Regions from separate parts of the Mesorhizobium sp. M0408 genome, predicted to be linked through region 2. Evidence: predicted binding sites of a transcription regulator. Region 2 holds the regulator's gene; the other holds the start of a gene.
What was found. Region 2 encodes PhoB, which activates phosphate uptake and scavenging genes when phosphate is short. Its sites were predicted from a motif close to TGTCATNNANCTGTCAT; they were not measured.
Positions count from the first base shown of each region.

Region 1: ppk2 (polyphosphate kinase 2) is a predicted target of PhoB. The motif match lies at 10,564-10,580, and genes of this name have one in related genera.

Region 1 is NZ_JAMYRO010000017.1:92,501-108,197, reverse strand. It holds gene sthA (Si-specific NAD(P)(+) transhydrogenase) at 1-562, shown strand, start outside; gene NKI67_RS20745 (MFS transporter) at 712-1,920, shown strand; gene NKI67_RS20740 (VOC family protein) at 1,993-2,370, shown strand; gene NKI67_RS20735 (alpha/beta hydrolase) at 2,417-3,073, opposite strand; gene NKI67_RS20730 (OpgC family protein) at 3,289-4,464, shown strand; gene NKI67_RS20725 (LacI family DNA-binding transcriptional regulator) at 4,487-5,566, opposite strand; gene NKI67_RS20720 (hypothetical protein) at 5,938-6,081, shown strand; gene NKI67_RS20715 (DUF423 domain-containing protein) at 6,151-6,522, opposite strand; gene NKI67_RS20710 (multidrug efflux MFS transporter) at 6,576-7,826, opposite strand; gene NKI67_RS20705 (GntR family transcriptional regulator) at 8,023-8,685, shown strand; gene NKI67_RS20700 (DUF982 domain-containing protein) at 8,782-9,039, shown strand; gene NKI67_RS20695 (hypothetical protein) at 9,091-9,249, opposite strand; gene NKI67_RS20690 (aldo/keto reductase) at 9,363-10,406, opposite strand; gene ppk2 (polyphosphate kinase 2) at 10,687-11,607, shown strand; gene NKI67_RS20680 (dihydrofolate reductase family protein) at 11,657-12,304, opposite strand; gene hemB (porphobilinogen synthase) at 12,705-13,736, opposite strand; gene NKI67_RS20670 (DUF8605 domain-containing protein) at 13,824-14,648, opposite strand; gene NKI67_RS20665 (enoyl-CoA hydratase/isomerase family protein) at 14,794-15,697, shown strand, end outside.
Region 2 is NZ_JAMYRO010000003.1:10,398-26,094, forward strand. It holds gene NKI67_RS04010 (CHASE domain-containing protein) at 100-1,722, opposite strand; gene NKI67_RS04015 (ATP-binding cassette domain-containing protein) at 1,852-2,646, opposite strand; gene NKI67_RS04020 (sugar ABC transporter permease) at 2,724-4,088, opposite strand; gene xylF (D-xylose ABC transporter substrate-binding protein) at 4,231-5,271, opposite strand; gene NKI67_RS04030 (ROK family protein) at 5,558-6,802, shown strand; gene phoB (phosphate regulon transcriptional regulator PhoB) at 6,812-7,501, opposite strand; gene phoU (phosphate signaling complex protein PhoU) at 7,518-8,225, opposite strand; gene pstB (phosphate ABC transporter ATP-binding protein PstB) at 8,258-9,061, opposite strand; gene pstA (phosphate ABC transporter permease PstA) at 9,058-9,909, opposite strand; gene pstC (phosphate ABC transporter permease subunit PstC) at 9,913-10,902, opposite strand; gene pstS (phosphate ABC transporter substrate-binding protein PstS) at 10,962-12,023, opposite strand; gene NKI67_RS04065 (hypothetical protein) at 12,676-13,029, shown strand; gene NKI67_RS04070 (DUF2865 domain-containing protein) at 13,113-14,084, opposite strand; gene NKI67_RS04075 (hypothetical protein) at 14,419-14,634, shown strand; gene tolA (cell envelope integrity protein TolA) at 14,772-15,173, opposite strand; gene NKI67_RS04085 (glutathione S-transferase family protein) at 15,538-15,697, opposite strand, start outside.

The DNA.
Region 1 (15,697 bases), on a different contig from region 2:
CTTGGAAACGGTCGGCATCGAGTCCGATTCCAGAGGCCGCATCAAGGTCGATCCGCAGACCTTCCAGACCAGCGCGTCCAACATCTATGCCGCCGGCGATGTTATCGGCTTTCCGAGCCTGGCCTCGACCTCGATGGAGCAGGGCAGGGTGGCCGCCTGCCATGCCTTCGGCGTGCCCTTGCCGCCGCCGCCCGAAACCTTTCCCTATGGCATCTACGCCGTGCCGGAAATCTCCACGGTCGGGCAATCCGAGGAGCAGGTGCGTGAGAGTGGTGCCGCCTACGAGGTCGGCGTGGCGCGGTTCCGCGAGACATCGCGCGGCCACATCATGGGCGTCAACACCGGCTTCCTGAAGCTTCTGTTCTCGATCGAAACACGCCGTCTGCTCGGCGCCCATATTGTCGGCGAGGGCGCGACCGAACTCATCCACATTGGCCAGGCGGTCATCAATCTCGGCGGCACCGTCGACTTCTTCGTCAACAACACCTTCAACTATCCGACGCTGGCCGAAGCCTACAAGATCGCCGGGCTGGACGCCTGGAACCGAATGGGGCGAGGGTAGACCATGATCCCGAATCGAAGGACCGCGTGGGCATCGGTTTTGCTGCGCGGACCTTCGGGATGGGGGCAGGACACTCAGCAGTGGCGCATTGCAACCGACATGGTGGCCGTTGCGTTTCAGCCAAACGGATTGCCGAACAGGGCAAAGCAATGACTGGGGCAGCGCCAAGGAAAACCTTCGCCTGGATTTCCCGAAACACGGTGCTTCTGGCGCTGGCGAGCCTGTTTGCCGACATTTCGACAGAGATGCTTTATCCGATCCTGCCGATCTTCCTAACCCAGACTCTGCACGCAAGCGGGAGCGTCGTCGGTCTGGTCGACGGAATCGCCCAGGCGACGCAGAACATCGTGCAAGGTTTTTCGGGCTGGCTCTCGGACAGGCTTCAGAAGCGGAAACCGATAGCCCTCATTGGCTATTTTCTGGCCTCTATCGCCAAACCGCTGATCGGCGTGGCCACGGTGTGGCCGATGGTCCTGGGCGCGCGGTTTGTGGATCGGCTCGGTGCAGGTTTCCGGTCCGCTCCGCGCGACGCGCTCCTTGCTTCGTCCGTGGCCGACGAGCACCGAGGCAAAGCATTCGGCCTAGAAGGCATTGGCGACAATCTGGGAGCGTTTCTGGGACCACTGCTCGCGGTGCTGCTTCTCATCGCCCTCAAAGTCGATATCCGCTGGATCTTCTATCTCGCGCTCATTCCCGGTCTCCTCGCCTTCCTCATGGTGGTGTTGGTGCACGAGCAGCCACTGGCCGTAGCCGCAAAGGCCAAGATCGACATCAATCTGCGGCAGTTTCCCAAAGCCTATTGGACCTATCTCTTGGTGACAGCTCTCTTCGGCATCGGCAATTCGAGCAATGCGTTTCTGATTCTGCAAACACAGGATATCGGTGCCTCTTTGGAGGCAACCATTCTTATCTATGCAGGCTTCAATCTCGTTGCGGCGCTGATTTCCTACCCGGCCGGCTTTCTATCGGACCGCTTCGGCCGCAAGGGCGTGTTACTGTCGTCCTTCGTCATCTTCCTGATCGCCTATCTCGGCTTCGTCTTGACCCGGAACATCTATCTGATCGGGCTGCTTTTTGCCTTCTACGGGTTCTATCAAGGCATCTTCCGCTCAGTCGGCAAGGCATTCGCCTCGGACTTCGTGCCGCAAGAGCTGCGTGCCAGCGGCATCGGCTGGTACAGCACCACGGTCGGCCTGCTGGAACTCGCGGCAAGCGTTGTCGCCGGACAGCTCTGGGATCGTGTAAGCCATGAGGCGGTGTTCATCTACGGCGCTGTCTTCGCCGTGGTCGGCAGTGCTGGTCTGCTTGCCCTGATCCCCTGGCGAACCGACGGTCATAGTGTGTCGGCGGCGTCGTAGTGCTGCCGGGGCGTTGCCGATGATGAGCAGCCTTTAATAAAACGTTCTACTCAAACTGAAAGGTCCCCGGTCATGACGCCCGTCAGTGTTCGCTATATTGTCGACGATGTCGCCGCTTCCATCGATTTCTACGTGAAGCATCTGGGCTTTGCCATTGAACGGGATGCGCGGCCGGCTTTCTGCTCGGTCACGCGCGGCGATCTGCGGCTTCTGCTGAGCGGGCCGGAGAGCTCGGGCGCACGGGCGATGCCGGATGGCCGCCGGCCGGTGCCGGGAGGGTGGAACCGCATCGTGCTGGTGGTGCCGGATCTGAAGCAAGAGGTTGCGCGCCTGAAGGGCGCCGGGCTCGCCTTCCGCAACGATATCATCAACGGCGTCGGCGGCTCGCAGACCCTGCTCGAAGACCCGTCCGGCAATGCGATCGAGCTATTCCAGCCCGCCGCACACTGACATTCGATGGTCGGGCCCGCGTTGTGCGTGCGCTCAATCCGCTCGTTCAGCGGTTGCCTGACCCCGCCAGCCACTGCCTGACGATTTCAGCATCCGCGTCGCCGATTTCATGGCCGGAGGCAATGGTGTGGGTCTCGACCTTGGCGCCATGCGAGCTCAGTAGAGCGGCCAACACGGGGGCGAAAGGCGCGTAGGTCAGGTCGGCGGCGCCGGCGACGATCAGAGCCCGCGCCTTCGACAGGTCGGCCGGCGGCACCTCGTCGAGCACCGGCATGGGGCGCAGCAATGCAGCGCGCTCGATGAGGCCCGGATGCAGCGGCATGACGCTTGAAACCAGATTGGCGCCGTTCGAATAGCCGAGAAAGGTCGCGCGGCGGAGATCGAGGCTGTGGCGCTTCGCGACGCCGGCGACGAAGCTTGCAAACGCATCTGCCTCCGCGCGGATACTTGCCTGCTCGAATCGCGTCGGGGTGATTCGCGTGAACCAGCGGAAACCGTCCTCCTGAGGGATGCGGCCACGGACCGTAACCAGCGCCGCATGCGGCGCGATTTGCCGACCAAGCGGCAGCAAGGTCGTCTCGTCGACACCCGATCCATGCAACAGGAACAGCCAGTCACCGGGTAAATTGGCGGATCGATGGAGCCGGTAGAAAAAGCCTGAATTCTCCTGCAAAATACCGTCTTCGAGGCTTTGCTCGGCCATAGTCACATCCTTTTGATTCCGCGTTACTTTCGTTAATTTGCCGGCTTCAAAACGGAATATTTTCAAGCTCCGCGAAAGTTGATTGAACCGGGCGCATTTCAGTCCGTTTCTTTGCCGATATAATCCCCGCGGGGGGATCGAAGCAGTGTGCGCCGGGTGGTCGCCCGAGGGATCGCATGCCGGGCATGAACAACCAGCTTTAAGGCCTTTTATCGATGACCATGCCAGTTTCGCCGGAACGCGATACGCGTATTGATGTGTTCCGGGCTCTCGCCCTCCTGACCATATTCGTCGACCACGTGCCTGGCACCGTTTTCGAAACCCTGACCTACAAGAATTTCGGGTTTTCGGATGCGGCCGAGGCCTTCGTGCTGATCTCCGGCATGTCCGTCGCTCTCGCCTACGGCACTAAGTTCCAGCCGGGAAACCGGCTGATTGCAACACTGAAAATGTGGCGCCGCGCCGGTGTGCTCTATGTCACCCACATCGTCACGACGATGGTGGTCATGGCTATCTTCTGCGCGGCGGCGGTGTTTGCGAAACGGCCGGATCTTCTGACGCTGATCAACATCGAGCCGCTCGTCAGGAACCCGCCACAAGTCCTGGTCGGCATCGTCACGCTCGGCCATCAGCTCGGTTACAACAACATACTGCCGGTCTATGCGGCGCTGCTGTTGATGGCTCCGGTCTTCCTGCTGTTCATCAGCTACCGGCCACTGGCGGCGCTCGCAGTATCCGCAGCCCTTTGGCTGATTGCCGGAATCTACCAGATCGCGCCGCCGAACTACCCGGAGCCCGGCTTCTGGTTCCTCAATCCGCTGTCATGGCAATTGCTGTTCAATATCGGCATGGCCAGCGTGTTGCATGTGCGGCGCGGCGGCACCATCCCTGTCAATCGCTGGCTGGTCGGCGCGGCCGCCGCCTATGTGCTGACGGCGCTCGTCTGGGTGCACAGCCCGCTGTGGGGGCATGTGTCGTGGCTCGACCTGCCGGTGGTGCTGACCGGTTTCGACAAGACGTTCCTGTCGTTGCCGCGGCTGCTGCACATCCTGGCGATGAGCTACCTAGTCGTCGCCTTGCCTTTCGTCTCGAACCTGTTCCGCACCGGCCGCGACAATCCGCTCGCCATATTGGGCAAACGCTCGCTGCCGGTTTTCATTGCCGGCACGGTGATTGCCATGACGGCGCAGGTGATGAAGCTGGTCAACCCGGGCGGCTTTGCCTATGACAGTCTGCTGCTCGCCGCCGGCATCGCCATGCAGTTCGCGCTCGCCTTCTATCTGGAATGGCTGTCCGCTATCGGCTGGTCCGGCAAGGGCAAGCCGGTCCGCAACGAGGCGCCGCCGGTCCGTCCATCCTTTGGCATCGGTCCGATGGCGGCCAATCGATAAGATTTGGAGCCGATCTGCCCAGTCAACCTGTGCCTGGCGGCGGCCGGGACGACGCCCTGACGACAAGTTCGACGCCGAGCGTTTCTCGCCGCACCGTGCCGTCGAAGTCGAGGATTCTTCGCGCTGCCCGGCGGCCGATCTCGGCGATCGGCTGGGCGATGGTGGTGAGCGGAGGCTCGCAAATTGCGGCTTCAGGCACGCCGTCGAAGCCGACGACGGAAACATCGCGAGGAACCGCGATGCCCCGCGCGCTGAGCCATTCCAATGCTTCCATCGCGACCCGGTCCGACATCGCCAGGATGGCGGTCGGCGGTTCCGCCGAGGCGAAGAGGGTTTCGAGGCCGGCCTTTGTGCTGGCCTCATCGTTTTCAGTCTCGTAGACCGGCACCTTGGCGGTATCGACGCCGAACCGGGAAAGCTCTTCGAGATAGCCGAGGAGGCGGTCACGGGTTCCTGTATAGACTGCGGTCCGGACCTGCTCGGGCGAGACAAGTCCGGTGCTGTCGTCGGCGAAGGCCAGCGACAGCACGGCGAAGCGGCGATGTCCAAGTTCCGCCAGATGGCGCGCCGCGAGCCGGCCGCCGGCAACATTGTCGACGCCGATCGCGGAGACCGTGGCGTCCTGCGAGCCGAGCTCGAGCGCGACGAAGGGGAGCTTGCGTTCGCGCGTCAGCTCGACGAGGCGCGGACCGCCCTCGATGCAGAACAGGATGAAGCCGTCGACCAGGGCGCTCTGGATATTCCAGGCGAGTTTTTCCTCGTTGCCGGCCGACACGAGGGCTATTCCCGCGCCGGTGGCGTCGCATGCCTCCGAGATGCCGGCCATCATCACGCGCGCAAAGGGGTCGTCGAAGAAATAGGACAGCGGCTCGGTTGTGGCGACGCCGATCGCATTGACCTTGCCGGCGCGCAGCAGGCGGCCCTTTGGATCGGGGCCGGCGTAGCCCAGCGCCTCGGCCGCCGCCTTGACGCGCTCGCGGACTTCCTCACGCACGATTTCGGGACGGCTGAAGACATTGGAGGCGGTGCCGTGTGATACGCCCGCGGCTTTGGCGATGTCCGCCAGCCGGATGGGCCTCCTGCCTTCGGTGAGTGATGCCATTTGTTTGTCTCCGGGACTCCGGTCCAACAGTATCGCCGACTACCTAACACCTTCGTTGGATCGATTCAAATTTTTGCTTGACATTTGTGGTGCGATGCGTATTCTTTGAATCGATCCAAGAGCGTTTTTCGTCCCCAGATTGGATCGATACAAGAGGAGAGCGCCATGCACCCCGTCAATTATCTGTTCGAGGACATTTACCGGAACGACTGGAGCATCCGTTCGAGCGCGGAGGCCCGGAAGCGGCGAGACAGGACCGGTCCGTGGATTCGCGACCTGGGTTTCCTCGTAGGACGCAAGCGGAGCTGATCGGTGGCCTATTTTTGTGCCCGCTGATTGGATCGATTCAAAAAACTAGAGGAGATTAAACCATGCACCCGATCAAGCATCTGTTCGAAGACATCTATCGCAATTATTGGGGCATCTCGCCGGCCACCGAACGGCCGGAGCGGCGGCGTGTAGTCAAGACGACCAACAGCGATGGCCAAGTCCGGCCCGAACGTCCGCGAGACTGAGCTGGCAAGACACAGCTCGTGGATCGAGGGCGGCTGGCGAAGGAGCAGCGGCCGCCATTGGTTGCCGCATCAATGGCGGCGCGGGCGCACCAGCGCCGAGGCGGCCATCATCAGCCAGCCGCCGATGAGCAACGTGCCGCCGATCGGCGCCGACATCGGGAACAGCCGCGAGCCAAGGAAGTCGCGGGCCAAAAGATCTCCCGAGAATAGCAGAAGCCCGACGAGAAGGATGAGGCTTCCGGTTCGCAGGATGCTATTGCCACCGAGCAGCCCGACGGTAAGGAAGACCGGCGCATGCAAGAGCAGGAAGGATGCGGCCGTACCGACGAAAGCGCCGCCGAGATGTGCCGCCGCCGCCGAAAGCGCCACGCCGGTTGCGCCGCATAGGCCGCCGGCAAGAACCAGAATGCGGCCGCCTGCCGCGTGTTCATCCGTGCTCATTTCCACGCCTCCGTGATTCCTGGCGACCGCCTGAGATAGTGCCGCGAACCGTGTCAGGATTTGCCGGCTTCCGCCAGCATGTCGAGTTCGCGGCGCGACTGGACCAGCCAGTTATAGGCCGCTCCGCCCGCCATCAGAATGGATGTGCCGAGAAACACCGAGCGCATACCGAAATGGCCGCCGGCGAAGCCGCCGAGCAACGGTCCGGCGACCTGCCCGACATATTGCGCCGAGATCGACAAGCCCAGTACGTTGCCGCCGACCCCGTCGGGCACATTGTGGCGGATGACGCTGGTGATGCAGGGCAAAAGACCGCCAAGCGCCAGGCCCATCAGGAAACGCAGGCCGACGAGTTGCCAGCCCTGGGTAACGAAGGCCTGCGGGATCAGCAGCAGCGCCGAGACGGCGAGTGCGGCAACGATGACGTTCCAGTGGCCGATACGGTCGGCGAGCTTGCCGAGCCGCGACGCCGACAGGATGGCGCCGAGCGCTGCCGCGGACATGACGATGCCGGAGACCAGCGTGACCTGGCTCTGATCTTCGATGAGCTGCTGGACATAGACGGTGATGATCGGCTCGATCGACATGGTGGCGAAACTCAACAGCATGCCGGTCGCCAGCATGGCGACGACGGGGCGCTTGTCGGGAATCTGCGACCAGCCGTCTTTCACTTTTTCTTCTGACGCGGCCTTGGCGGCAACCGGGCGAGGCGCCTCCTTGATCAGCAAGGTGGTTGCCAGAAAAGCCAGGAAAATGACGCCGCCGGCGAGCAGGAATGTGGCGCGGATGCCAATCAGCGGCGGCAGCGCGCCGCCAAGCAGCGGACCGACCAGGGCACCGGCCGTGATTCCGGCCGACAGCACGCCCAGCGCCCAGCCGGAGCGATCCTTCGGCGTCTGCATGGCAACCAGGATGGTCGAGCCCGAAGAATAGCCACCGGCAAAGCCGATCAGCAGGCGCAAGAGCACCAATTGCCAGACAGTCTGCACCATGCCGGCCAGCGACGTGCACAGCGCCATACCGAAACTGGCGCGCACCAGCATCAGTTTGCGGCCGTAGCGGTCGCCTAACCGCCCCCACAGCGGTGCGACCAGCGCGGCGGCAAGGAAAGTGGCGCCGTAGGCGACGCCCGACCACTGCACGATCGCCGCATGGCCCTCGGCGCCCAGCTGCTCGACGTAGAGCGGCAGGAAGGGCAACAGCAGCGTCATTGCTACAAGCGTGCTGAACGAGCCGGCAAAACACACGGCGAGATTGCGGCGCCAATGGACGTTGTGCGTGGCGCGATTGGCGTCTTGCGGCATGTCTGTCCTGTCCGGCCAGCTTGCATGAAAACTTGCTGTGGATACCGATTTGGGATACCAAGCTGGTATCTGTCATGAACGCAAGCCCCGTGGCTGTCAATGCGGGCCTCTCAAACATATCGACAAAGGCCGGCGTGATCGGCCAACGCCGGCCAGTGACCCGATTGCCGGAACGAATGACCTGAACGGAACGCCAATGTCGCAGATGCAGAACGTCGAAAAGCAGCTTCGCGAGATGATCCTCGGGCTCGAGATTGGTCCCGGCGAGCGGCTGACGGAGCGCTGGGTCGAAAGCCGCTTCGGCGCCTCGCGCACACCGGTCAGGGCTGCGTTGCTGCGGCTCGAGACCGAAGGCCTGATCTGCCGCGACGGCCGCGGCTGGACGGTCTCGCCCATCAATCTTGCTGAACTCGAGCAGATCGCCGTCTATCGCGAGGCGGTCGAGGTCGCGGCAGTCAGGCTGACTTGTGCCTTGCAGGACAGGGGTGCCGTCGAAATTATCGAGGCTATGCTCGATTCCTGCGACGACCAAACCCCGCGCGAGGAATGGCATCGTGTCGGCATGGATTTTCATATCGAGCTGGCACGTCTATCAGGCAACGAGTTCCTGTTCAGAGCGGTTCGCGACGTGATGACACGCCTGTCGCGCGCCCGCTGGCTCGAGGTTCGCGACGAGGCAGCGCTCGGCCGTGCCTGGGCCGAACACCATGCCATTCTGTCGGCGGTGCGGGCCGGCGATGCCGATACCGCCGCCCGCCTGCTTTCGGCCCATATCATCGGCAGCCGCGACCGGCTGGTGACCTCGCTGCGCAACGACCGGCGCGGCCTGCGCGCCCGGGGATTTGCCGTCGTCGCTTGAGTGAGGATCGGCTGCCATTGATCACGAAAAGAGCAGATGAGCGAAGAATGCTACTTTCGGTCTCGCTTCGCAAATGCCGATGGCGTAAGAGCGGCGATGGAAAACAACCGATTTGACACACCCGTGACCGTCAAGGGCGCGGCGGGAAGCAATCAGCTCTTGCGTACGGCCCGCGAGGCTTCCGACTACCTCCTCAACAATTGGCCCGGCAAGCGCAGCCCCAAGCACCGCGAAGCGTTGCAAGCCTGTCATGATGCGCTGGCCGGCGACAAGCCGGCCATGAACGCAAGACGGGCCTTCATTGCCGCCGCTCGTGAAGTGAACGTCTTCGTCAGCGACAAGGCGCCCGCCTGAGGCATAGCGGGGTTCGACCGAGGCCCGGACCGCCTGACAGGCTGGGCGTCATCACTCGGCCGTTTCGGTTTTGGTTTGGGACTCGCTCTCGCCCTCGGGCTTCGATCGCTCCTTGGCTGCGACCTTGGCAGCCTGCTTTTCCGCCTTCTTGGCAGCCTTCTGCCGGTCGCGTTCCTTGCGTTCCTGACCGTAGTTCGGTGCTCGTGCCATATCGGTTCCTTTCATTGTGCTTGGCCTTTGCCTAGGAGCATTGGGCCGCAAACACAACACCGCAAGGCACGATCGGGCTCCATATCTCGGCGCAGTCCGGAGAGCCCGGCTTTTCAGGCGCCGTCGCGGTCGAGGACGAGATCGGCCGGCCCGAACCGGTCCTTTGCCGTGAATTGCTGGTGCCAGTAGGGATAGAGCACGGGCGGCCTGCTGACCACGTCGAGCCGTGTGCGCTCCTCATCGGCAAGCACAAGGCTTGCAGCGGCGATATTGTCTTTGAAATGCGCTTCGGTTCGTCCGCCGATCACCAGCGAACTGACAGCGGGCCGGCCGAGTAGCCAGGCAAGCGCCACTTGCGCTGCCGACACACCGTGGTTCTTGCCGATATCGATCAGCACGTCGACGATCCGCCACAGCCGGTCCTCGTCGCGGATCGGCGGTTCCGACCAGCCGCTGAGCTGGCGGGCGGTCGGCTGGTCACGGTGGTATTTGCCGGACAGCAACCCGCCGGCAAGCGGGCTCCAGACCAGCACGCCGAGCCCTTGGTCGACCGAGATCGGCAACAATTCGTACTCGGCCTCGCGCGCTTCCAGCGTGTAATGGATCTGCTGGGTGACGAAGCGTGGCTGGTGATGACGGTCGCTGATCCCCAGCCCCTTCATAACTTGCCAGCCGGAATAATTGGAGCAGCCGACATAACGGACCTTACCCTGCGCGACCAGCGTGTCGAGCGCGGCGATGGTTTCCTCAAGCGGTGTCAGGCCATCCCACTCGTGCAGGAAATAGATGTCGATGACATCGGTCCTGAGGCGCTTCAGGCTCCTCTCGCATTCGCGGATCAGATGGTAGCGCGACAGGCCTTCATCATTGGGGCCTTTGCCGATCCGCATGCGCGCCTTGGAGGCGATCAACACGTCGCCCTTGCGCTTGCCGCCGAGTGCCTCGCCGATGATCTCTTCCGACACCCCGTTCGAATAGACGTTGGCGGTGTCGATGACATTGACGCCGGCATCGATGCAAAGATCGATCATCCGGCGCGCCTCGTCGAGGTCGGTCTTGCCGACCGCCGAAAACGCGCCGCCGCCGCCGAACGTCATGGTGCCCATGGTCAGCGTCGAAACCTTCAGCCCGGAACGGCCGAGAGTGCGGTATTCCATGTCGTATCCTCACAATTTATCGGGAAAGGGCGTTGCAAACGACAGCCCTCAATGAACCGGCTATTTGTAGGATAATTCGTTCCGCTTGTCGCCCGTTCCGCAGGGCAAGCTCGATCACATCTTGCGGATTGAAACGCACAGCCAGCGCAGTAGTGGCTGCAATAAAACCGTCATTCCCGGCCTATACTAACATCGGTCCAGCGCTTCGATTTCCGGCCGCCGGGCCGGGCGGCAGAGCGCCTGACAGCGGCCGGCAAGGCCTGTAAGCGGAGCAGCGCAAATGACCGAGATAAAACAGAATTCCCCGGCCAGGGACTGGCTGGAAGCGGAACTCGCCGACACGCTCGATGAAGACTATGAGCTGGAAATCTCGGAGCCGGCGCTGTCGATGGAGATCGCCAAGATCTACAAGAATGCGCATCCGCCATCGATCGACCGCCTGCAATATTTTCGCGATCTCATCACGCTGCAATCCGAATTGATCAAGCTGCAGTCCTGGGTCGCTTATCACAAGAAGAAGCTCGTCGTGGTCTTCGAGGGCCGCGACTCGGCGGGCAAGGGTGGCGTCATCAAGCGCATCACCCAGCGGCTCAATCCGCGTATCTGCCGCGTCGCAGCACTTCCGGCGCCGACCGAGCGCGAGAAGTCGCAATGGTATTTCCAGCGCTACGTACCGCATCTGCCGGCCGGCGGCGAGATCGTGCTGTTCGACCGCTCCTGGTATAACCGCTCCGGCGTCGAGCGGGTGATGGGCTTTGCCCAGCCGGATCAGGTCGAGCAGTTCTTCCGCGACGTGCCGGATTTCGAACGCATGCTGGTCCGCTCAGGCATTACGCTTGTCAAATACTGGTTTTCGATCACTGACGAGGAGCAGCAGATGCGCTTTTTGATGCGCATCCATGACCCGATGAAGCAATGGAAACTGTCGCCGATGGACCTCCAGTCGCGCGTGCGCTGGGAGCAGTACACCAAGGCCAAGGAAGAAACGTTCGCCCGCACCAATATCCCGGAAGCCCCGTGGTTCATCGTCGAGGGCAACGACAAGAAGCGGGCACGGCTGAACTGCATCGACCATCTCCTCAAGCAGATGCCCTATGAGGAGGTGCCGCACGAAGAGATCACACTGCCGGAGCGCGTCTTCAATCCCGAATACGAGCGCCAGGTACTGCCGCGCGAACTGTATGTGCCGGAGAAGTACTGACTAAAGCGGCGAGGAGGGCGGCGCCTCCATGGCGGCGCCCTGCAACAAGCTAGGTGCGCTCGATGATGACATGCGTGGCCTTCGGCGTCGCGACCTGCTCGCTGCAGCGATAGCCGAGCTTGGGCATGTCGATGCCGGCAAAAAGGCTCTCGCCGGCGCCTAGCAGGACCGGTGAGATCGCCAGATGCATTTCGTCGATGAGCTTTTCCTTGAGATATTGCCGGATCGTAGAAACGCCACCGCCCAGCCGTACATCCTTGCCGTCAACCACTGCTTTCGCCTTCTCCAGCGCTGAGTGGATGCCGTCGGTCACGAAATAGAAGGTCGTGCCGCCCTCCATGACAATGGGATCACGTGGATGGTGCGTGAGCACGAAGACCGGCACATGGTAGGGCGGGTTGTCACCCCACCAGCCTTTCCAGCTGTCATCCGGCCATTCGCCGCGGATCGGCCCAAACATGTTGCGGCCCAGGATCCACGCGCCGATATTTTTGAAGCTGCGCGCGGCGAACGCCTCGTCAGTGTCCGTGGTCCCGCCATCCTTGCCGAGGACCATCTTGCGGAAGGTGCGGGTGCCGAACATCCATTCGTGCAGGGCTTCCCCGCCAACACCCAGCGGGTTCTTCAGGTCTTGGTCGGGACCGGCGCCGAAGCCGTCGATCGACAAGGTGAAAGCGCTGACGCGAAGTTTGGACATGAGAGCCTCCTCGATAACCAATTGTGAGATGCAAGCAGTTATCGGGGTAGCTTAACTGATTGCATTTTGCAAGCGGTATTTTGAATCGCCGGCGGGGCAGTCGCTTCCAAATCATGTTGGAATAACCAATCTCAATGTCGGCGCCGCCCGTCATCCGCCTGCCGGCAGCTTCTCCCTGTATAGTGACGGGGAGAAGGGGCTGGCCGCAACGTCGATGTTTTTGCAACGCTGGAGATTGGTGAAATCTTTTACGAACGCGTCTTTCTCCCTGCCACTTTACGGGGAGAAATGCCCGGCAGGGCAACGAGGGGCAGCCTAAACTTGAAGCGATGTCCTGCGGCGTTCCATGTCGCGCTTTGGACGAACGAACACTACTCGATGCAGACGCTACAAAGGCGCATCACCCCTTGAGCATCGCCGCCACTTCGGGCGCAAAGTAGGTGAGAATCCCGTCGCAGCCGGCGCGCTTGAAGGCGAGCAGCGATTCCAGCATCGCCTTTTCGCCATCGATCCAGCCATTGGCGGCGGCGGCCTTGATCATCGAATATTCGCCCGAGACCTGATAGGCGAAGGTCGGCATCTGCAACTCGTCCTTCAGCCGCCGGATGATGTCGAGATAGGGCAGGCCGGGCTTGACCATCAGCATGTCGGCGCCCTCGGCGAGATCCTGCTCGGCCTCGCGCACCGCTTCGTCGGAATTGGCGTGGTCGATGTAATAGGTCTTCTTGTCGCCCTTGAGCAGGCCGGCGGTGCCGACCGCCTCACGATAGGGGCCGTAAAAGGCGGATGCGAACTTGGTCGCATAGGACATGATCGCCACATCCTGAAATCCATTGGCGTCGAGCGCATCGCGGATGGCACCGATCCGGCCGTCCATCATGTCCGAGGGGGCAATGATGTCGGCCCCCGCCGCCGCCTGGATGACTGCCGCCGCCGTCACCTGCTCCACCGTTTCATCATTGACGATAATGCCCTCGCGCAAGATGCCGTCATGGCCATGGGAGGTGAAAGGGTCAAGCGCGGCGTCGGTGATGATGCCGATCTCCGGCACCGCGTGCTTGATGGCGCGGGTGGCACGGTTGATGATGTTTTCCGGATCGAGGATATGCGAACCGGTCTGATCGCGCAGGCCGAGCTCCACATTGGGGAAAGTGGCGATCGCCGGAATACCAAGCTTGGCCGCGCGCTCAGCCTCCTTGACGGCGAGGTCTAGCGACAGGCGGAACACGCCGGGCATGGCGACGATCGGTTCGCGCACTTGTCTGCCGTCGACGACGAAGATCGGCCATATCAGATCGTCGACCGACAGCCGGTTCTCCTGGACAAGGCGGCGCGACCAATCGGCCTTGCGCATGCGCCGCAGCCGCCGGCTGCCGGTGATCTCGTCGACGCTGCGCGCGCCGGCAGGCTTTGCAGGGGTGAATTTGTTCATCGCAAAAACTCCGGATCGGGCGGCTTTTACCACGAGCCTCCGCTGCTGACCAATGCGACACGATTGCGCCAGCGGTCCTGTCGGGCGCTATTCTGGTTGGCCATTGCCCGACAGGATCTGCGCAGCACCCCGCATGGCGACGCGGAATGCCTCGTCGAAGCTGACGCCGCGCACTTGCCAATTGTAGCTCTTGCCATTCAAGGCAAGCCGCCAGTCGGCTATCCAGCCCAGTTCCTTGTCGCTCCAGACGATACTGCCGGCGAGCGCCTGGTCGGCTCCGGCCTTCCTGGCAAGCTGGTCCAGCGTCGTGATATCGGCATGGCGCAGGGCCTGGTCGTTAAGCTTCGAGGCCGACAGCAGCGACGCTTCGGGAAACACAATCCGCATGACCAGCGGACCGGTGGCATTGACGAACGATTCGCGCATCGCCGCCCCGCGCTCATCGTCGGCGGTCAGCACGAACTGCCTTGTGCCTTGCTCCGCCGCCAGGAAAATTACCAGGCGTGGCCGCTCGCCACGCCATGGTTTGCTGCCGAGCGTGGCAAGCACCGGATCGATAACGTCAGGCCTGTACAGACAAGTGAGATCGTGCGGCCGGTCATGGGTGCCCTGTTCGTCATGGACCGGAATGCCTTCGAGACGGTCGCGATAGCGGAATTCGGCAACGAAGCTGCCGGCCTTGTCGCGCAGCGCCGCCATCTCAGTTCTCTTCGGCAGCCGCTGATCGCCGGACACACGAACCAGCACCGCATCGAGGCAGGCCTTGAAACCGATCTGCCTGTTGACCTCGCCCTGGCCGGTGACGATGGTCTGCGATTGATAGAGTTCGTCGACGGTTTCGGCCGATACGGGAGGAGTGTTCGCAGCGATCAGGCCGACCACCACAACAGCAAGGCGCGGCAACCAAGGCATGGTTCAACCTTCCGGTTCAAAGCGCCAGCATTAGCACTGGGTGACGCCGACGACCATGCAGCGGATTGGCCGCCGCCATTGACGCGGCCATGCGCCACGCTTTAGCACTTCACTCCCGGCGGGCGCGGGGAGGGATTCTCTGGCGATGGATTTTGGCGGAGGCGACGAGATTCGCTTCGAAAGATTGGGCAGGGCTGGCGTCGTCACGCTGACGCGGCCGCAGGCGCTCAATGCCGTAACCCACCGCATGGTCAAGGCGCTGGACAAGGCGCTGCGCAGTTGGGAGCGCGACGACGGCGTCGACGTTGTCGTCGTCAAGGCCGAGGGCAGGGCATTTTCGGCGGGCGGCGACATCCTCCACATCTACGAAGCCGGCCGCGCAGGAAGGCCTCCGGTCGATTTCTTCGCCGATGAATACCGGCTGAACGCCCGCATCGCCCGCTTCAAGAAACCCTATGTCGCGGTGATCGACGGCATCGTCATGGGCGGCGGCGTAGGTATCTCCTTCCATGGTTCGCAGCGAGTGCTGACCGAGAACGCCCAGTTTGCCATGCCCGAGGTCGGCATCGGCTTTTTCCCGGATGTCGGCGCCAGCCATCTGTTGCCGGATCTCGGCGGCAGCTTCGGCATGTATCTGGCGCTGACCGGCAACCGCATCCGCTATGGCGATGCTTTGTGGTCGGGCCTCGCCACCCATACGATCAAGGCGGAGGACCAGGCCGGCTTCCTCGACCGTCTGGCGGAAAGCGGCGACCCGGAATCGGTGCTGCGCGGCTGCTTCGTCCCGGCCAGGCGCGAGACCGACAGGCCGACGCTGAAAGCCATCGCCCGGCATTTCGCGCAGCCGTCGCTGGCCGATATCGTCGCCAGTCTGGAGCGGGCAGCCGCTGCCGACGAGTTCGCGGCAAAGACGCTGGCCACCATCCGCACACGTTCACCGACCAGCCTGCATGTTGCATGGCGCCAGATTAGCGCCGGGCAGACGTTGTCGATGGACGAGTGCATGAAAATGGAGTTCCGTATCCTCAACCGCATGCTTGCCGGGCACG
Region 2 (15,697 bases):
TTTCGAGCTCCAGGCGAACAGCAAACGCGGAGGCAGGCCACCTGTCTCCGCGTTTGCCCTTTTAGAGCGCTGTTGCGACGCGGCCCACGAGACGGCGTTTCAGGCCGGCAGCGGAACCTTGATTTCCACGTTCAAGCCATCTTCGCGAAAATCGCGCCTGATTGTGCCACGCAATTCGCGCGTGACGTTGAGATCGATCAGTCTGGTGCCAAAACCGCTCTTTGCCGGTGTCTCGAGCTTCTTCTGACCGGCCTCGCGCCAGTTGAGAGCCAATGTCCGGGTGCCGCTACGGGCGTCGAGCGACCAGTCGACCTTCAGCGCACCGACTGAATTGCCGGCTTCGCCATGCTTCAGCGCATTCGTCGCCAGTTCGTGAAAGACGAGGCCGAGTGCCTGCGTCGTCTTTTCATCGAGAAGAACCTGCGGTCCCGACAGCAGCCCTTCAGGAAGCTCGCTGCCGAACACCTGGCCTAGCTCGATGCGCAGCAGGTCGCCGAGATCGGCTTTCTGCCAGCGTGAGCGCGTCAGCATGTCCTGGGAAGCCGCCATCGCCTGCAGCCGGGCCGAGAAAGAAGCCGAGAATTCCTGGACGTCGGTGGTGTGCGATGCTGTCTGGCGCGCGATTGCCAGCACCCGCGTGATCGAGTTCTTGATGCGATGCTTCATCTCCTGCAGCATCAGGTCTTTTTCCAGCAGGCTCTTTTCGGTCGTTTCGTGAAGCAGCGAGACCGCCTCATAGGCCCGCTCCTGATAGCGGGCCACCAGCGCGATGGCGCCCGCAAGCAGCAGTCCGAACAATCCGAGCATCACCGGGATGGCGCGCGAGGAAGGTTGCGAGAAAGCACTTGTCGGCCTGAACAGGACGACCCACGGCCGGCCGGCGACGGTGATCTTGCGGGTGACCAGCAGCCTGTCGCCGAGGCTCGAAACAGGCGGCGTTTCCGATTGGAACAGCAGGTTGTCGCTGTCCACCGTGCCGTCATAGATCTCGGTGTTGACCGGCAGCAATGGTGCCCGGCTGAGCGCAGCCTGGAACAGATCACGGGCGCGGAAGGCCGCATAAAGGAAGCCGGCAGTCGAGGATCTCGTCGCGTTCACGGCGTCCGGCGCGGTTTCGACATTGAGCCGGACGAAGACGAGGAACCCGGTAAAGGTCTGCGCCGCACCCGTATCCTTGCCGAACTGCACGAGCCCGCTGGCGTGCTGCTGGTCGTCGGTCATCGCCTTTTCGATCGCCTCGCGCCGCGCCGGCCCGGTGAACATGTCGTAGCCGATGCTGGATTTGTTGGACGGATCCAGCGGTTCGAACAGCACGATGGGCGTACGCCACGGTAAGTTCGTGTCGGGATAGATCGGATGGCTTGCGCCGTGATCGTGCAGGATGTCGCGCTCGACCGCCGCCTCGTTGCCAGTTTTCGCCAGGCGAAGGAAACCGATGCCGCGCAGGCCGGCGAAATTATTCTCGATGTCGAGCGCGTTGAAGAAGGCCTTGAACTCGCCCTGCGAGATACCGCCATTGCGTGCGTCGAACAGCGCCCGGGTCGAACGCAGCAGCGACAGGTCCAGGTCGATGCGGCTTTCGATCCGGTTAAGCGCGTCGTCTGCCGTCGCCTCGAATTTAATGCGGGCCGCCTCCTGGGTGGCAAAATAGGCAAAACCCGCCATCGTCAGGCTGATCAGCGCGACGGCGATAAAAGCGACGGTCGGAAAAAGCTTCTTCAATTGCTGATACGTCCCGTGGACGGTTCGGCATCTTTATGGGCAAGTCCTGACGCCAACACAATGGCGAGGCCAATGCATGGTGACGGCTGGCACATTTTGGCGGCTTGTGATTAGCCGGCTAATTCTCGTTCATGCGGCGATCTTCAGCGCGCCCGGCCCCGGAATGGCGCCGGGTGGGCACTTGCCGAGGATGATCATGCCGAGCACCTCGTCCTGGGTGACGTCGGTTGTGCGCGTCGTTCCGACAACCCGACCGTTCTTCATGACGCAGACACGGTCGGCAAGCTCGAACACGTCGTGAATATCATGGCTGATCAGGAAGATGCCGATGCCGTCGGACTTGAGCTGCCTGACCAGTTCGCCGACCTGCGCCGTCTCTTGCGGCCCGAGTGCCGCCGTCGGCTCGTCCATGATCAGGATGCGAGCATTGAACAGGATGGCGCGGGCGATCGCCACCGACTGCCGCTGGCCGCCCGAAAGCTTTACCACCGGCTCCTTGAAGCGTTGGAAACGCGGATTGAGCCTGCCCATCACCTTGCGCGCCTCGGCCTCCATGGCGACGTCGTCGAGCGTACCCCAGCCGGTCATCAGCTCGCGGCCGAGAAACAGGTTGGCGGCCGCATCGACATTGTCGGCCAGCGCCAGCGTCTGGTAGATCGTCTCGATGCCGTACTTCTTGGCGTCGCGGGGATTGGAGATCGAAGCTTCCTCGCCGTTGACGAAAATCTGGCCCGCATCGCGCTTGTAGGCGCCGGACAGGATTTTTATCAACGTCGATTTGCCGGCACCGTTGTGACCGAGCAAAGCCATCACCTCGCCCGGGAAAAGGTCGACAGAGGCATCGTCGACGGCGCGAATGCCGCCGAAAGCGATGGAGATGTTGCGCATGTCGATCAGCGGCGTGGGAGCGGTTTTGTCTGCCATGCTCGTCCTTCCTCCCTATAGATCCTGCTTGAGCATCAAGTTGTACGAAAACCGGTTTCCACCTTGCGGGATCATGCTCAGACCCGTTTGCGATAGACGGTATCGAGCCACACCGCGACCACCAGCACGGCTCCGACAACGATGCTCTGCAGCGGCGAATCGATGCCGAGCAGCACCATACCGGACTGCAGCGACTGCATCAAAAGCGCGCCGAGCATGGCGCCGAGCACTGTGCCGGAGCCGCCGGCGAGCGACGTGCCGCCGATCACCGCCGCCGCGATGACCAGGAGCTCGTCCAGCGTGCCCAGCGCATTGGTCGACGAGTTCTGCCTGGCTGACGAGATCGCTGCGGCGATCGTCGCCAGCACGCCCATGATCATGAACACCTTCATGGTCACCCAGCGCGTGTTGATACCGGCAAGGTTGGCTGCTTCCGGATTGCCGCCGATGGCGAAGACATAGCGGCCGAAACGGGTACGCTTGGCGATGAAGGTCATGATCAGCCCTACGGCTACAGCCATCAGCACGGGTATGGCGATGCCATGGGCGATGAACAGCCCGCCTTCGGGAACGGTTATATTGTTGGCCGCCGCATATCTGTTCACGATGCCGACCGGCCAAGGATAGGAATTGGCAAGCCATATGGCGCCCATGATGACAAGGCAAGTGACGGCCCCGAGGAACGTCTCGGCCCAGATCGGGCGTAACGGGAAGCGGAACCGCTTGCGCTGCACCCGCCCGTTGAGCAGCATGAACACAACCGCCAGGCACGCGACAATTCCGACGATCCAGCTCCATCGCGCACCGATCGAACCCGTCGGTCCGCCGCCCATCAGCTGGAAAGTGGCATCCAGCGGCGCAATCGTCTGCCCACTGGCGACCCACCATGCGGCACCCCGCCAGACCAGAAGGCCGCCCAGCGTCACGATGAAGGCCGGCACCTCGAGATAAGCGATGATGTATCCCTGGAACGCTCCGATCAGAAGGCCAAGCGCGAGGCCGATGGCCAGCGCCAGGATCCAGATCCAGGGGTTGCCTAATTGCAGACCGACCATTCGCACCAGGAAATGCACCTGCGCAAAACCCATGACCACGCCGATCAGGCCTTCGGCGGAGCCGACCGACAGGTCGATATTGCGCATGACGATAACCAGCACCATTCCGGCGGCCATTATGGCCACGGCCGAAGTCTGCACCGACAGGTTCCAGAGATTGCGTGGCGTCAGGAAGGTCCGGCTGTCGAAGTCGAACGGATTGACGCCGAGCCGTACGCTAGAAATGACATGCAGGCCGACCCAGATGACCAGCAGCGCGCCGACCATGCCGAGCATGCGCGTGTCGAGTTCGGTTGCCTTGAGAAATCGGGCAACAATGCCGAGTTCGGATTCCCGTGCCCGGTCTGTCGTGCTGTCGACCGGCGTGTTGGACGTCGTGTCGGTCATGATGTTTCTCCCGCCGGGTTGCCGTCTGCCGCGGATGCCGGAAGCAGCCTAGAAGTTATCCGCCGGAAGCGGAAAAACAACTCTTGTTGGAAAAACGCCGCGGCGAGCGGCCGCGGCGTTCGGACTTTTCGGAAACGTCGGCTCAGTTGCAGACTGCAACAGTGCCAGCCGTCACCCCGGCGCAGACCTCTTCTTTCTTGATCCAGCCGGCGTCGATGACGACGTTGAGGTTGTCCTTGGTGATGGCGACCGGGGTCAGGAACAGCGACTTGACGGTATTGCCGCCGGGCGTGGTGAAATCCTTCACGCCGGCAATGTCGGTCATCTGCTTGCCGTCGGCCAGTTGCGAGGCGATCTCGGCGGCATTCTTGCCGAGCTCGCGCGCATCCTTCCACACCGACACGGTCTGTGTGCCGAGCGCGATGCGGTTCAGCGCGGCGTGGTCGCCGTCCTGGCCCGAAACCGGAACCGATCCGGCCAGCCCTTGCGCCGTCAGCGCGGCGACGACGCCGCCGGCAGTGCCGTCATTAGCGGCGACCACGGCATCGACCTTGTTGTCGTTGGCGGTCAGGAACTGTTCCATGTTCTTCTGAGCGTTGGCCGGCAGCCAGCCGTCCGTATAGGCCTCGCCGACATTCTTGATCTTGCCGCCGTCAATGGCCTCCTTCAGCACCTCCATCGAACCGGCAAACAGGAAATCGGCATTCGGATCGGAACCCGAACCCTTGATGAAGACGTAGTTGCCTTCCGGCTTCACCTTGAAGACTTCGCGGGCCTGCATGCGGCCGACTTCCTTGTTGTCGAAGGTCAGATAGAACACGTCCTTGTTCTCGATCAGCCGGTCATAGCCGACGACCGGGATGCCTTCGTCCAGTGCCTTCTGCACGGCCGGCCCGATGGCCGAGGCGTCCTGCGCCAGGATGATCAGTGCGCTGGCGCCCTGCGAGATCAGGCTCTCGACGTCGGTGAGCTGCTTGCCGGGGTTGGACTGTGCGTCGGCGGAAATATACTTGTCGCCTGCGGCATCAATGGCCGCCTTCATTGCGGCCTCGTCGGTCTTCCAGCGCTCTTCCTGGAAGTTCGACCAGGAAACGCCGATGACCTTGTCTTTAGCCTGCGCCACCGACGCCAGCGCCAGCGTCATGGCGACACCCGCCAGAATGGCGGTCGTGAATTTCTTCATCATATCCTCCCTGCGCCGCGTACGGCGTGACCAATTGGCTCAAAGACCAGCTTAGAAGCTCTAATTTTTTCGAGCCTCGAAAAAATACTGGCCCGATCTCCGGCTGCTGTCAACATCGATTCTGATGGATTTTGATGACTCTGCGAGTTTTTTCGAGCGTCGGAATAAACGATGACAGCGCCACCTGCATCTGACACTATTTGCCTGCGTCCGACACTATTTGTCGGACATTACCGACGGCTTCCGGTTCATGAGCGGCCGCGGCAACCGGGAGGAAAGCAAAACAATGTCGGTCGGAATCCGCCATGACGATTTGCGCCGGCGCAACCGGGCGATGGTGATCTCGGCGGTGCGCCGGGCCGGCCAGCCATCGCGTACTGAGATCGCAGCTACTACCGGCCTCAGTCATTCGACCATATCGGCGATCTCTTCCGACCTGATACGGGAAGGCATCCTCGCCGAGAGCAAGGCAAGTGAGCCCGTTTCGTTGAAACGCGGTCGTCCGCAGGTCGGCCTCGCCCTCAACCCGGAAGCGGCGGCGGTGCTGACCGTGGTGTTGTCGCTGAATTTCCTGTCGGCCGCCATTATCGACTATACGGGACAGGTGGTCGCCGAGGAACAGCGCCGGCTGGACACGCTGACCATGCCGCGCGACGAGCTGATCCGTGAATGCATGGCCATCGTCCGGCGCCGGCTGCAGGATCCAGACCTTGACGTCCGCAGTGTCGCCCGCATCGCCCTGGCGATTCAGGGCATTACCGACTCCCCTGCACGCGCCATGCTGTGGTCGCCGATCACGCCGCAGACCGACATCGCCTTTGCCGACATGCTGGAGGACGAATTCGGCATCCCGGCAACGGTGGAGAACGACTGCAACATGATGGCGGTGGCTTTGCGCTGGCGCAATCCGGATCGCTATCGCGACGACTTCATCGCCATCCTGCTTTCGCATGGCATCGGCATGGGGCTGGTGCTGAAGGGCGAACTGTTCACCGGGACGCATTCCTCGGGTGGCGAATTTGGCCACATGATCCATCGTCCGGGCGGCGCGCTCTGCCGTTGCGGGCGGCGCGGCTGCATCGAGGCCTATGCCGGCAACTACGCCATCTGGCGCAACGCCAGGCAGATGAGCGAAGAAAGCGAACCGATCGCCGACGTCAGCGACGCCGACATGCGAGCACTGGCGGCCCGGGCGCGCGAGAAAGATGGGCCGGAACGCGAGGCCTACCGCAAGGCCGGCGAAGCGCTGGGTTTCGGTCTCGGCTCGCTGTTCGCGCTGATCGATCCGGCACCGGTCGCGATGGTCGGCGCCAGTGCCGCCGCCTTCGATCTGATCGAGCCGGCCTTGCGGAAGGCAATCGCCCAGACCGCCGGCGGCCAGCATTCGGACTCGATCTCCTTCGATACAGAGCCGAACGAATTGCCGCTGATCCGCGAAGGCTGCGCGATGCGGGCGCTAAGCTTCGTCGACCAGGAGATTTTCGCGCCGGGCGCGCAAATGAGGCCCAGCGTCAGAAAGAACGTAGCCTGACCAGGCGGGTCAATCTTCCCTGATCGCATAGCCGGCACCGCGGATGGTGCGGATGACATCCGGCATCCGGCCGTTGTTGACGGCTTTGCGCAGCCGCCCGACATGCACGTCGACGGTGCGTTCGTCGATGTAGATTGTCTCGCCCCAGACATTATCGAGTAACTGGCTGCGCGAGAAGACACGGCCCGGATGCCGCATCATGAACTCGAGCAGCCGGAATTCGGTCGGCCCGAGCCTGATTTCGCTCTTCTTGCGATAGACCCTGTGCGATTCGCGATCGAGCACGATGTCGCCGACCTTCAGCACGCTGGACAGCACTTCCGGCTTGGCGCGCCGCAGCAGCGCCTTGACCCTGGCCATGAATTCCGGTGTCGAAAACGGTTTGACCAGATAGTCGTCGGCGCCGGTCGAAAGCCCGCGCACCCGGTCGCTCTCCTCGCCGCGCGCGGTCAGCATGATGATCGGCAGCCGCTCGGTTTCGGGGCGCACCCGCAACCGACGACAGAGCTCGATGCCGGAAACCGCTGGTATCATCCAGTCGAGCACCAAAAGGTCGGGCACATTCTCCTGCAAACGGATCTCGGCTTCGTCGCCGCGTGTCACCACCTCGACCTGGTAGCCTTCGGATTCGAGATTGTAGCGGAGCAGCACACCCAATGGCTCCTCGTCCTCCACCACCATTATGCGTGGTGCGATCATCGGCTGGGCACCCCCATCATGTCACCGGTGCGGACATTGTCGTTTCGTCCTGCTTCGGACGATTGACCGGCAATTGCTCGCCGGTCAGCACATAATACGCATTTTCGGCGATGTTGGTGACATGGTCGCCGATCCGCTCCAGATTCTTGGCGCAGAACAGCAGGTGCGTGCAAGCGGTGATGTTGCGCGGATCTTCCATCATGTAGGTCAACAGCTCGCGGAACACGGACGTGTATTTGACGTCGATGCGCTCGTCGGCGGCACGCAGCTTGGCCAACGCGGCCGCATCGCCTGCAGCATATTCCTCGATGACACCCTGCACCTGGATGAGAACCAGCTGCGCCATCGCGTCGATGGAATGCGACAGGTCCCGCGGCGTGGCGCTGAGGCCGACCGCACTCACGCGCTTGGCGATATTCTTGGCAAGGTCGCCGATGCGTTCGAGGTCGCCCGCCATGCGGATCGCTCCGACCACATGGCGAAGATCGTGGGCCATCGGCTGGCGTTTGGCGATCAGGGTGATGGCGCGGTCGTCCAGTTCGCGTTGACGCGCATCCATGATGGCGTCGTCGGAAACGACGCGTTGCGCCAGCACGTTGTCGGAATTCAACAGGGCCTTGGTCGCCCCGCCGACCATCGAACCGGCGAGGTCGGCCATGTCGCGGATCAGCTTGCTGATCTGCTCGAGATCCTCGTCGAAAGAAGCGACTGTGTGTTCGCCCATGGTCCTGTCCTCATATGCATGATCGGAACGGCTCAGCCGAAGCGGCCAGTGATGTAGTCCTGCGTGCGCTTCTCGCGGGGCGACGTGAAGATCTTCTCGGTCCGGTCGAACTCGACCAGTTCACCCAGATACATGAAGGCGGTCTGGCGCGACACGCGCGCCGCCTGCTGCATGTTGTGGGTGACGATGACGATCGTATAGTCGGCTTGCAATTCGTCGATCAGTTCCTCGATCTTGGCAGTCGACAGCGGGTCGAGGGCCGAAGCCGGTTCGTCGAGCAGAATGACTTCCGGCTTCACGGCCACGGTGCGGGCGATACAGAGCCGCTGCTGCTGGCCGCCGGACAGGCTCAAGCCGCTGGCGTTGAGCTTGTCCTTGACCTCGCTCCACAGCGCGGCGCGCTTCAACGCCTGTTCGACGCGGCCGTCCATCTCGGACTTGCCGAGGTTCTCGTAGAGCCTGACGCCGAAGGCGATGTTCTCGTAGATCGACATCGGGAACGGCGTCGGCTTCTGGAACACCATGCCGATCTTGGTCCTGAGGAGGTTGAGATCCTGCGACCGGTCGAGAATGTTCTTGCCGTCGAGCAGCACCTGGCCCTCGGCCGTCTGTTTTGGGTAGAGCTCATAGATGCGGTTGAACACACGCAGCAGCGTCGATTTCCCGCACCCCGAAGGGCCGATGAAGGCCGTGACACTGCGCTCAGGCAGTGACAGGCTGATGTCCTTCAGCGCCTTGCTCTGGCCGTAGTAGAAGTTGAGATTCTTGACCTCGATCTTCGTCTTCTCGACGACCGTTTCGGCCATCGTCATGTCTGGGGACAACATCTGTGTCATCTGTCCTCTCTGCGTCCGGTAAGGCTGCGGGCGAGGATGCTCAAGCCCAGAACCGTCAGGGTGATTATGAGTGCGCCGGTCCACGCCAGTTGCTGCCATTCCTCGTAAGGGCTGAGAGCGAACTGGAAGATGGTCACCGGCAGGCTGGCCATCGGCGCGTTGATATTGCTGCTCCAGAACTGGTTGTTGAGCGCGGTGAAGAGCAGCGGCGCCGTCTCGCCGGAAATGCGTGCTATCGCCAGCAATATGCCGGTGACGATGCCGGACAATGCGGCGCGGTAGGCGACCGAACGGATCACCACCCAGCGTGGCGCGCCGATCGCGGCACCGGCTTCACGCAACGCGTTCGGCACCAGGTTGAGCATGTCTTCAGTGGTGCGCACGACCACCGGAATGACCAGGATGGCAAGCGCAACGGCGCCGGCAATGGCCGAGAAATGTCCCATTGGCCGCACCATCAGCTCATAGACAAACAAGCCGATGATGATCGACGGCGCCGACAACAGGATGTCGTTGATGAAGCGGACGACGGTGGTGATGCGCGAAAAGCGTCCATACTCGGCCATGTAGGTTCCCGCCAGCACGCCGATCGGCGTGCCGACGACAACGGCGATGATCGTCATCAGCAGGCTGCCCGCGATGGCATTGAGCAGGCCGCCGGCCTCGCCCGGTGGTGGCGTCATCTCGGTGAAGACCGCGAGCGAAAGCCCGGCTGTGCCCTTATAGACCAGTGCGCCGAGAATGAGCGCCAGCCAGGCAAGCCCGATGCCGGCGGCGACGACGCAAAGCGCCATCATCACCGAATTCCTGGCTTTGCGGCGGCTGTGGAGCGATGAGGATGTCGACATCGGTCAGGCTCCCGTACGGGCGTCGATCCGCATCAACATATAGCGGGCGGCGGCAAGGATCAGGAAGGTGATAACGAAGAGGATCAGGCCGAGCGAAACCAGCGAGGAGGTGTAGAGGTCGCCGTCGGCCTCGGTGAATTCATTGGCGATGGTCGCCGAGATCGTCGTGCCCGGCGCGAACAGGGAGGCACTGATGCGGTGGGCGTTGCCGATGACGAAGGTCACCGCCATGGTCTCGCCGAGCGCCCGGCCCAGGCCAAGCATGACGCCGCCCATGATGCCGATGCGGGTATAGGGAATGACCACGCGCCGGGTCACTTCCCAGGTCGTGCAACCGATGCCATAGGCCGATTCCTTCAGCACCGCCGGCACCGTATCGAAGACGTCTTTGGTGATCGAGGTGATGAAGGGCAGCACCATGATGGCAAGGATCAGCGCCGAGGTCAGAAGGCCGATGCCGTAAGGAGGGCCGGCGAAAAGGCTGGATAGTCCCGGCACGCCGTGGAAGACGTTGATGATGAAGGGCTGTATCGCCGTCTGCAGGAACGGCGCGAACACGAACAGGCCCCAGATGCCGTAGATGATCGAAGGAATGCCGGCCAACAGCTCGACCGCTATGCCGATCGGGCGCCTGAGCGGGCGCGGGCAGAGCTCGGTGAGAAAGACTGCAATGCCGATGCCGATCGGAACCGCGATCAGGATGGCGATGGCCGCCGTGACCAGGGTGCCGTAGATCGGCGCCAGTGCGCCAAATTTTTCCGTGACCGGATTCCAGCTTTCAGTCGTCAGGAAAGAAAAACCGAACGACGACAGCGCCTGCCATGAGCCGGCAAACAGCGAGATCGCGACACCGCCGAGGATGACCAGCACAAGAATTGCGGAAGCGCGGGTGAGTCCGCGGAATAGGGCATCTGTGAGCGCGAAGCGCCGCACCGTAGCTTCCCTGGCCCGGGCTGCTGCAGATGATGGCATGGCATCGGAAGCGATGGTCATTGGGTCCTCGCGATTGAAGGCAACAGGGAGGGCGCCATCGACGCCCTCCCTGGAGGAGATTACATAGCCGAGTAGAGCGGCTTGCCGTCGTCGCCGACGACTTCCTTGGCCCACATGGCCTTGACGCTCTCAACCACCTTTTCGGGCATCGGAACGTAGTCCAGCTCGCCGGCCATCTCGTCGCCCTTGTCGTATGCCCAGGCGAAGAATTTGAGCGCTTCGCCGGTGGTCGCGGCATCATCCGGCTTCTTGTAGAGCAGGATCCACGTTGCCGCCGTCATCGGCCAGGACTCGGCGCCCGGCTCGTTGGCGAGGATGACACCATAGCCCGGCTGCGAGCTCCAGTCGGCATTGGCCGCTGCCGCCGAGAACGCCGCCGCGGTGGGCTCGACCTTCTTGCCGTCCTTGTTGATCATATCGGTGTGGGTGAGCTTGTTCTGCTTGGCGTAGGCATATTCGACATAACCGATCGCGCCGCCGGTCTGGGAAACGTTGTTGGCAACGCCCTCATTGCCCTTGGCGCCGATGCCGACCGGCCATTCCACGGCCTTGTCGACGCCGACCTTTTCTTTCCAGTCCGCGCTGACGTCGCCGAGGTAATAGGTGAAGTTGAACGTCGTGCCCGAACCATCGGAACGGTGAACGACCGCGATCGCCTGCGAAGGCAGCTTGACGTCCGGATTAAGCTTCTTGATCGCTTCGTCATCCCAGCTCGTGATCTTGCCGAGGAAGATGTCGGCCAGCGTCGGGCCGTCGAGAACCAACTCGCCCGGCTTGATGCCTTCGAGATTGACGACGGGAACGATGCCGCCCATCACCATCGGGAACTGAGCCAGTCCGGTCGCTTCAAGCTCGTCGCCCTTGAGCGGCGCATCCGAAGCGCCGAAGGTAACGGTCTTGGCTTTGATCTGCTTGATGCCGCCGCCGGAACCGATCGACTGGTAGTTAAGGCCAACGCCGGTGTCTTTCTTGTAGGTGTCGGCCCACTTCGCATAGATCGGGTAGGGGAAGGTGGCGCCGGCGCCGGAGATGTCCGCGGCGAGCGCGGCGGACAGGGTGAGAGTGGTCGTCGCCGCAGCCATTGCAATCGCAACGGCCGCCGAGCGGATGAAATGTCTCATGTGGCCTGCTCCTGTTCGGAATATGGTCTCTCGGCGCCATTCCTCCGGCGCCCGCTGAGGCCAATAGCCCCCGATTATTACAGTCGCATGACAGTTTCATGTCGCTCCGGTAACGGCGCCCAGCCGGGTTAAGAAGGAGCGGCCGCGGGCTTTGTCGGCATGGGCCGCGGTTTGCCGCTGGAATCAGCAGCTTGCGTGAATTCCGGCCGGCATCGTCTGCTCGGCGATCGTAGCCACCGGCTTTAAAAGAAAAAAGCCGGACGGGAGCGCGTTGCATGCAGCCAGAACGTGTCATGGCCGCGCCATCGCCGAAACAGGTCCGTTGGGGTAAATCTGACCCTGTTTCTTGCCGGCGGTCGCTGCTCCCGCCCGTAACTGGAGGAGCGGAACTTCGAATATCCCATTGTCGCCACTGAGCGCAGCTTTGGTATGGTGCGATCGCACCATGGCCTTACGCTGGAAGCGTTGACGAATCGCAAGGTTCTAACTCGCGCTGGACCTCCATCCGCGCCCGACCCGGCGCTCGATCTTCGAGCAACGCCTTCGACTGGAAGTGCGACGACTCTACTTCACGGTATCTACTCCCTTCGCCCTATTCCGCCGGTTGTCGGTTAGGCCGAAGCAGCGTTATAAGCTTGCAGGGGTATTGCTGATGTCTCGACGGATTCTGCCTGTCTTCCTGTGCCTGGCGCTGCCTCTGGGAAGCGGCTGCGCGCGCAGCTATGACGGCACCGTCATCATTCCCAAGCCGCTCGATGTTCGCCGTTTCTGGGACAGGCCTTCGCCGCAGGCGCAAGCCGAACAGTCGCAACTGGAGACCGACGTCTTTCCAGTGGCGCCGCAAACGCCGAAAAGGCCGGCGGTGCGCAGGAGCGCGGCTTCCGTTGCAACGCCTCGGAGGAGGATCACCAACAACCCGCCCATGCTGTCGCCGGAGCCGACGAAGCCGCTAACTTGCAAGAATGTCAGCGAGCCCGGCAAACGGGCCCGCATGGTCTGCGAATAACCAGCCGACGTCCGTCGATGCGTACGGCTCCAGGCCTTGAAGCGGCTATCCGGCCAGCCGTCTCGGAACATCGCCCGCCCTGGTCAGTCCGCCGGGAAAAAGGCCGGCCCGACCACTCTCACCGGCCGCGCGCCGATCGCTTTCTCGATCGACTGATGCTGGGCAATCCCTGGCACCTCGAAAACCGGCGTTTTTGCCCCTGCGAGAGCGGCACCGGCAGTTTCGATCCCGGATTCAGGAATTTCCGCGACGACGCCAAGATCCGGCTTTGCCGTCGGCAACGGAATGATGGCGTTGCTCATGTTGGCCGGTGTCACGGTTCGTGCCCTGAGCTCGGCGACGCGCCGGTAATAGCGCTTGACGTCGCAGGCCTTGAAGTTCGCGTCGTCGCGGTACCGGAACGCGGCAGGTAGCTCCACATAGGGTTTTCCCGACTCGAGCGCGACCATCTCCTCGGTCTCGCGAGTGGCGTCGCTCAGCGTATAGAGGTCGACGCCGGCATCGTCGCAGATGTAGCGACACTGATCGACCGTTTCCTTCAGATCGTCGCCCTTGGCGAACTGCGATTTTGGCGCGGGGAAGAAATATCCGTCCGACAAGCGAACGCAAAACAGCATCCGATTGCCGCCAATTGTTGTGCCTGCGGACTGGGCCTTGGGTGCCGTGCGTTGCTGCGCCGGCTGTTTCTTGGCAGCGGGGGCGGCGCAGCCCAGCGCGACAAACCTGGCCTTCAATCCGGACGTGTCCCTGCTCGAATTCGACAGTCTGGCGATCTGCCGTTGCACCTCCGCCTTGCTGCTGACCAGGTCGGCGCAGGGATTGAAGAAGAAGCCGGCCGTTCTCGCCGTGCATCTGCGTTGTCTCTCAAGCTTTTGAATCGCGGCGAGTTGCCGGCGCAGTTGGGCAAGCTCGGGGCTGGTCCCGCCGCTGCGCCCCGCCGAAAGCAATTGGCTCCTGATGGCACCGCAGCTATCCGCGTAGGAGAAGGATGTGCCGAGCGCAACGGCTATTGCCGACACCAGCATCAGAATCGTGAGGGGCCAGAAGCGTGTCATTGGAACGACCATTATCCTTGTTGCACCGAGAACAGGATTTCTTTGTCGACTATGGATAAGTACTAGCTAAATCAGTCTTTCCTAATTGGAGTAGATCAAATCGCCACCAGAGACTTTAGCTCTAGTGTATTAGATCCACTCGTGTAAATTCAATATTACATTTTTATTTCAAGATTGAGACGAACCGGCAGCAACGCCGGCGGACGCCCGCCACGGCGAAGTTTTGATGCGCGCGGCGGGTTCGGCATCGCGATCAATCCGGCGTTACCGGCCGGCCGTTGCTGAAACCTTAGCCCTGGGATCGGCGTTGAGCGGCCAAAGGAGGAGACCGCAAATGTCGATCCACTTCACTGTCGCGGACCTGACCAGGAATCTGTTCCATTCACTTGGGTTGGACCATGAACGCGCACCGAGGCCACTCGACCACGAGCAGAGGCTTTTGCTGGAGTGCTATCTCGCCGGCCAGATACCGGAATCGGCCTGGAGCGACTATGTCTTCGAGATGCCGGAACTGGCGCGACATGTCGAGGCCAGACGAAGGCGCCACTAAAGCGCATCGCGGTCGACCGGGCCTCATGCGACGCGCTTAGGTTCTTGTCTAATGCATGTCGTTGTCGCAAAACCGCTGCACACTTTTGCGCGACATGCACTAGATCCCGAAAAGTGGAATCCGGTTTTTGGAAAAGATCAAGGCGAAGCCTTCACTCGCGGTGCAGCCTGTTCTTGTTTGGGCGAGTTGAATTGCAGAGTGAACACCTTGCCCGGGATGCCTTCAGCCAGCGCCGGTGAAAAGCTCAACGGCAGGCAATGGTCCACGGCCGCGACCGCCGCGTCGACAAAAGCTTGGCGCGTCTTCTCCTCGCCGGCGACGCGGATGGCGGTCGGCTTGGGCCGGCCGATCAGCGTGCCATCGCGCCTGAAGCTGAAGCTCAGGGTGACGGTGGAATTCCCGGCATTCGCCGGAGGGGTCCAGCACGCCTGGATGGCAGCCCCGACCTCGGGCATGGTGTTGAGCGTCGCTGCATTCGATTGACCGGCTGCACCCAGCATGGCGCCTGCAACCACTATCATTCCAGCAATGCTTTTCATGACAGGGCCTCTGTCCTTGAACCGCCATCGAGGACGGGACTACTTCGATGGTAGGGCCGACATCGGCGATGGCAAGATGCCGGCAACGCGCTTCATCAGCCATTCAGGCGCCGTGAAGCGCCGTCAGCCGCAAACTTCGGCAGGGCTGCAATAAGCAAAGGCCGGCGAGCAGCCGACCTTTGCTTTCCATCCGCGCCGGTACATCCGTGGTCGCAAGCTGGAGGTGAATACCAGTAGAAAGGGTTTCGGTTAACGAAACCTTAAGCTCCCCACATCGTGCAAACAGGGGAGAGTAAGAAAGAATTACCCCAGATCATTACCGGCTCCCGCAGAACGTGCGGACGATCGCCGGCCTGCACGTGCCTCAGGCGTTGGCCTGCGACCTTACATAGGCGATATAGCCGCGCACGTCGCCGGCCGGCTCGGCATAGGCCTTGCCGAGCTTCTTCTCGATCGCCGCCATATAGTCTTTTGCCCATTGGGGCAGCGCATAGTCGATTACGGCGAGGAACTCGAGCGTCGCC